2 regions of the Ruminococcus sp. OM04-4AA genome follow, and region 2 is predicted to be linked to the other one. Evidence: a T-box and tRNA genes for the amino acid it is inferred to sense, from the RefSeq annotation. Region 2 holds a T-box; the other holds one or more tRNA genes.
What was found. A T-box is a leader RNA that pairs with one kind of tRNA and senses whether it is charged. The one in region 2 lies ahead of leuS (leucine--tRNA ligase), so its partner is inferred to be a tRNA-Leu.
Positions count from the first base shown of each region.

Region 1: it encodes a tRNA-Leu, which carries the amino acid that the T-box ahead of leuS (leucine--tRNA ligase) is inferred to sense. The anticodon was not compared.

Region 1 is NZ_QTZH01000001.1:92,840-96,267, reverse strand. It holds gene DXB52_RS00425 (HAD family hydrolase) at 7-636, shown strand; gene DXB52_RS00420 (hypothetical protein) at 633-851, opposite strand; gene DXB52_RS00415 (helix-turn-helix domain-containing protein) at 1,081-1,281, shown strand; tRNA gene DXB52_RS00410 (tRNA-Leu) at 1,354-1,436, opposite strand; gene DXB52_RS00405 (diaminopimelate decarboxylase) at 1,526-2,797, opposite strand; gene DXB52_RS00400 (TrmB family transcriptional regulator) at 2,790-3,428, opposite strand, start outside.
Region 2 is NZ_QTZH01000025.1:37,439-40,866, reverse strand. It holds gene leuS (leucine--tRNA ligase) at 1-2,300, opposite strand, end outside; T-box leader at 2,356-2,588, opposite strand; gene nrdG (anaerobic ribonucleoside-triphosphate reductase activating protein) at 2,643-3,182, opposite strand.

The DNA.
Region 1 (3,428 bases), on a different contig from region 2:
ATTATTATGGATGGAATTATATTTGATGTAGATGGAACACTTTGGGATTCTGTTGAAGTTGTAGCCGAATCCTGGAATCTTGCAATAAAAGAGAACTCTGATCTTGAGCCAAGCTTAAACCGCGAAATTCTTCAGGGACTGTTTGGAAAGACAATGGACGAAATTGCTACCGGAGTTTTTCCCGATCTCGATACGGACTCTCGAAGAAAACTGATGGATATCTGTTTTGATTATGAAAACCGCTATCTTGAAACACATCCCGGTGTTTACTACGAAGGCGTTATGGACACGCTCAAAGAGCTGGCTCTGGAATATCCTCTTTTTATTGTAAGCAATTGCCAGTGCGGATATATTGAAGTTATGATGAAAGGCGCAGGCATGGAACCATATATCAAGGATTTCCTTTGTTTTGGCCAGACGCAGACTTCCAAAGATCTGACGATTCTGAAATTAATGGAGAAAAATAACCTGACATCCCCTGTCTATGTCGGAGATACCCAGGGAGATGCTGATTCCTGCAAAAAAGCCGGTATCCCTTTTATCTTTGCTGCATATGGTCTTGGAGATGTTAAGGAAGATTATCCGACGATACATTCTTTTTCAGAATTAAAAAACATTTTAAGAGAGCTTGATTAACATCTCCGCTCCTGTTTACTTTTTTCATAATCGCGGATTTTACGCATCAATCCGCGATAAATCTTATCCTGAAGCAGTTCCCGATGTTCATACGATACCGGATATTCGTTCATGAAATCGGGATGTTCTTTTATATAGCAATCTCTTTCTTCTTTCGTTGCATTCAACAGATACTTTTCATAATAATCCATATCATCTATTTTTTCTTTATTCATCACTTTCTCCCATCCCCCTTAGTTCTTATGCTGTCTCATTTCTCGCACATTTTTCATGTTTTTATCAATTATAGTCGTAGTACGACTATAATTCAATAGTCGTGTCAGGACTTTTATATAATAATCCAAAAATACAAAAGATATCTGATTATTGTTCACCGGATACTGTGAACAATAGCTTGCTTCCGGTTGAATTCGCACACCGGCTTTAAGGTACGAGGATGGGATTATGAAATTCGAAAACATACGAAATTTGCGAGAAGATAATGATAAAACGCAGAAAGAAGTTGCTGCATATCTCAACATCAAACAGACTACATATTCTAAATATGAACTTGGAAAAATCAACGTTCCTATTGATGTCTTCATCAAACTTGCTGATTATTATACAGTCTCAATTGATTATCTCGTTGGACGTGGGAAAAAGTGAACTTACAAAATGAAAAATCTCTGGACATCTTGCAAACATTGAATCTGTAAGATGTTCAGAGATTACGTTCGATGCCGCTGGCCGGACTCGAACCGGCACGGCTACTAACCGCTTGATTTTGAGTCAAGTGCGTCTGCCAATTCCGCCACAGCGGCTTATTCTGTCGGACAAGAAAATCTTCTTGTCCGAATCAGCTTTTTTATGTTACCATATCTGGTCACATTTTTCAACTATTTTTTTGATTTTATTTACAAAGTTTCTTTCCAACCTCAAAGCAGTCAAATGTTGCAAAATAATCCTTCGGTGTCTCAGCACGGCGGATCATCTGCACACTTCCGTCCTCTTTCAGAAGCAGTTCTGCTGATTTTAATTTACCATTGTAGTTATATCCCATAGAGAAACCGTGTGCTCCTGTATCATGGATCACAAGATAATCTCCTCTGTCAATTTCCGGAAGCATTCTGTCAATTGCAAACTTATCATTATTTTCACACAGAGAACCTGTTACATCATATTTGTGATCGCACGGTGCATCTTCTTTTCCAAGAACAGTAATATGATGATATGCTCCGTACATTGCCGGACGCATCAGGTTAACAGCACACGCATCTACTCCGATGTAATTCTTATAAGTATTTTTCTCATGAATTGCTTTTGTCACAAGGCAGCCGTAAGGTCCCATCATAAATCGGCCAAGCTCTGTGTAGATCGCAACATCTCCCATTCCTGCCGTAACAAGTACTTCTTCATAAACCTTGCGGACACCCTCTCCGATTACGCGGATATCATTCGGCTCCTGATCCGGTGTGTAAGGAATTCCAATACCACCTGAAAGATTAATAAACTTAATATGTACCCCTGTTTCTTTCTGGAGACGTACCGCCTGCTCAAAAAGAACTTTTGCAAGCATTGGATAATAATCATTTGTCACTGTGTTGCTGGCAAGGAATGCGTGAATACCGAATTCTTTTGCTCCTTTTGCTTTCAATGTCTTAAATGCTTCTGTGATCTGCTCTGTTGTCATCCCATACTTTGAATCTCCCGGGTTATCCATAATATCATTACTGATCTTGAATATTCCGCCCGGATTGTAACGGCAGCTGATCGTCTCCGGAATATGTCCGATTGTCTTCTCAAGGAAGTCAATATGTGTAATATCATCCAGATTGATGATTGCTCCAAGTTCATCCGCAAGTTTAAAATCTTCCTCCGGTGTATCATTTGAGGAAAACATAATATCGTGTCCGTTAATTCCAACTGCATCAGACATAAGAAGCTCTGTATAAGATGAGCAATCACAGCCACAGCCATATTCCTTCAAAATCTGGAGAAGAAACGGATTCGGTGTCGCCTTTACAGCAAAATATTCTTTATATCCCGGATTCCATGCAAATGCTTCCTTCAGCGCTTTCGCATTCTCACGGATTCCTTTCTCATCATAGAGATGAAACGGTGTCGGATATGTCTTTACGATCTCTTCAACCTGTTCTTTTGTCACAAATGGTTTCTTACTCATTTTTACTTTCTCCTTCGCGTATTTTGATTAATTCTATCTCATTCGCAAGTGCTGTCTTAAACAGCGTAACGAAATTTCTCTGTCCGGAATAGACACAAGTGTTTCTGCTCTCCTGTCCATATTCACCCGAAAGTACATATTTAGAATCTGTGATCAGACCAATCTGATTTCCTTTTTCTTTCGTCACATAAATGATTGCCCCTGAAAGTTCAAATGGATGATCTGTCACAAGAACTACCTTTTTTCCTTTTTCTGTCAGTTCCTTTAACTGTCCTTTCAACTGTTCCAGACAGACACCGGAACAGGAACAATACACTCTTTCTTCCACATTAGCCAGAAGATTGTGGATCTTATCTGAAATATGTTCCCGACCATCGATCGTAACATAACCTTCTTCCTCTTTCTTCTCACCCGGAAGATTCACATCCAGCCACTTCTGTTCTTCCTCCATCCTGCGGATCCTGTTTCCACAGAACTCCTGAACATCAACCGGAATATACCGCTTGGCATCTTCTTCGATCAGATATGCAGCCCCCTTCTCAACAAGAGCCGCCAATGATGCATACACATTAGACCTCGAGATTCCTGTATCTCTTGCAATCTCATACCCCGTCTGCTTTCCTGCTTCGAT
Region 2 (3,428 bases):
ATTACAGCTTTTGTCTTACCGTTGATCTGAACCGGAATCTTGATCTCATCATCTTTCATCTCGTTCTCGTCATATTTCGGCCATCCTGCATTGAAGATTGTCTCTTCATGTCCAAGCTGCTCCCACATCTCTTCTGCAAAGTGTGGTGCGAATGGAGAAAGAAGTACTGCTATTGTCTCGAGTGTCTCTTTGTCGATTCCGCCCTCTTTCTTTGCAATTTCCATGAACTTATTATTGTACTCCATGAATCCGGAAATAACTGTATTCAGGCTGAAGCTTTCAAGTCTTGTTGTGATGTCATATACCATTCTGTGACGAAGTTTGATCATCTCTTTTGTAGGCTGAATATCCTTCTCTTTGCTATCCATAAGGATATTCCAGAGACGTTTCAGGAAACGGTTTACACCGTCAATTCCACGGTCATCCCACTCTGCATCAAGTTCCGGTGGTCCTACGAAGAGCTCATACATTCTCAGGGAGTCGCATCCGTAATCACGTACGAGATCATCCGGTGATACAACATTTCCTTTAGACTTACTCATCTTAATTCCGTTCTTACCTGTGATCATTCCCTGATTAAACAGTTTGCGGAACGGCTCATCAAAGTCAATTGCTCCGATATCGCACAGGAATTTTGTATAGAATCTGGAGTACAGAAGGTGAAGTACAGCATGTTCTACACCACCGATGTACATATCTACCGGAAGCATCTCGTCTGCTTTTTCTCTGGAAACGAGTGCTTCTGAATTATGATTATCTACATAACGCAGGAAATACCAGGAGGATCCTGCCCACTGTGGCATTGTGTTTGTCTCTCTCTTGGAATCACTTCCACAAACCGGGCACTTGCAGTTTACCCACTCATCGATTGCAGCAAGTGGTGACTCACCTGTTCCTGTTGGCTCGTAGGAATCTACCTCTGGCAGACGAAGTGGAAGTTCTTCTTCCGGTACCGGAACATTTCCACACTTCGGACAGTGAATGATCGGGATTGGCTCTCCCCAGTAACGCTGACGGGAGAATACCCAGTCACGCAGCTTGTAGTTTACTGTTGCGCGTCCGATTCCCATCTTTTCGATCATATGTGGAGCTTCTTTCTTAAGCACAGAAGACTCCATACCATTCCACTCACCGGAGTTGATCATGGTTCCGACTGCATCTGTATATGCCTCAGTCATATTCTCAATCTCTTCTCCGTCTTTTGCGATAACCTGAATGATCGGAATATTGAATTTTGTTGCGAACTCGAAGTCACGGTCGTCATGTGCAGGTACACACATGATTGCTCCTGTACCGTAGTCAGCCAGTACATAATCAGACAGCCAGATTGGTGTCTTTGCTCCATTCAGTGGGTTGATCGCATAGCTTCCTGTGAAGACTCCTGTCTTCTCTTTGTCCTGCATACGGTCAACATTGGACTTCATAGATGCATCATAAATGTATTTCTCTACTGCTTCTCTTGTCTCATCTGTTGCGAGAGATGCTGCCAGTTCGTGCTCAGGAGCAAGTACCATAAATGTAGCTCCGTGGAGTGTATCCGGTCTTGTTGTATAAACAGTGATCTTCTCATCTCTTCCTTCTACCGGGAAGTCAACTTCTGCACCGTAAGATTTTCCGATCCAGTCAGCCTGCATCTTCTTAACCTTCTCCGGCCAGTCAAGTTTATCAAGATCATTTAAAAGACGATCTGCGTATTTTGTAATGCGAAGCATCCACTGACGAAGGTTCTTCTTTGTAACCTCTGCACCACAACGCTCACATTTACCATTCACAACCTCTTCGTTCGCAAGACCTGTCTTACAGGACGGACACCAGTTGATCGGGAATTCTTTCTCGTAAGCAAGACCTTCCTTGAACATCTTAACAAAGATCCACTGTGTCCACTTGTAGAACTCAGGATCTGTTGTATTTACTTCCATATCCCAGTCATACAGTGCTGCGATATCATTGATCTGTCTCTTGATGTTCGTGATGTTCGCCTCTGTTGATTTTGCCGGGTGAACGCCCATCTTGATCGCATAGTTCTCAGCCGGAAGACCGAAAGCATCCCATCCCATTGGATGAACGATGTAGTATCCCTGCTGTAATTTATAACGGCTCCATACATCAGAGATTACATATCCTCTCCAATGTCCTACATGAAGACCATTTCCTGATGGATACGGGAACATATCCAGGCAGTAATATTTCGGCTTCTTATTTCCGTCTTTTCCATTTCTTGGATTGACCGGTGTCTCTTCCCATTTCTCACGCCATTTTTTCTCAATGGCTTTGTGATTGTAAACAATCTTTGTACCCATGTACTTAATTCCTCTCTTTCATCAATATAAAGAAAAGCCTCTTCTTCTCATATATCCAAGAGACGAAAAGGCTTTAATTCCGTGGTACCACTCTTATTCATCTGACACAAAGTTCAAATGCACTCATTCATTCTATAACGGGAACTCCCGCCTCCGGCTAATCAATATAACATCTTTTCACCGAAAGAACTCCGAGGTCAGTTCAAAGTCTGTGCTGCTGCCTCACACCAACCGACAGTTCTCTGAAAAGCATCTTTTCCTTCTACTACTCCTCATCTGCGTTTTTACAATATACCTATTCATTATAAAAACTATATGATTATAAGTCAAGGCTTTTTCTTCTTAAAGGCCTCTTTTTATTGCCGGTTTCCATTCCACCACTTGTCCCTGCTCCAGTGATTTCTTCACATCGATCAAACGCTGATTTTCTGATCCTCTGAACAGCAGTGTAATATTTTTCTTATCTTCCTCAAATCTTCCATCCACAAGTACGTCCAGCATAGAAAGCATCTCATCCGTATACTCGCATCTCGCTCTGCTTTCTTTCTTCAGTTCCTCATCGAACAAATAACCACTGTAACACCAGATGTTCTTCTCCGGATAACGCTCTTTCACTTTTCTTAAAAGCTTCACAAGCACCTCTTGGTTCTCAGGTTCAAATGGCTCTCCACCAAGCAATGACAATCCATCAATATAACTCGGCTTCAACGCTTCCAGAATCTCTTCTTCTGTTTCTTCCGTAAATTTCTTTCCATAATTAAAATCCCATGTCATACTGTTAAAACATCCCTTACAATGATGCCTGCAGCCTGACACGAAAAGGGCAACACGAACACCCTCTCCATTTGCAATATCACATTTTTTGATTTCTCCGTAGTTCACTTTGAATCCTCTTTTCCACTTATTCCAAAATACATTTCGTATCATAGCATTGATTGGAATTTTCTTTCCATTTACTCCTATCATACCATATCTTTTCATCTTTTGCTATCTTAAGTGATGCTGCTCAGAAGCAACAGCTCATTATCGAAAAGCATTGAACATTGTACATAAATATGTTATCCTATTTTAAAGCATATTTTCTAAAACATCTAAATTCATATAAAAGGTTTCATTACAGGTAGAACG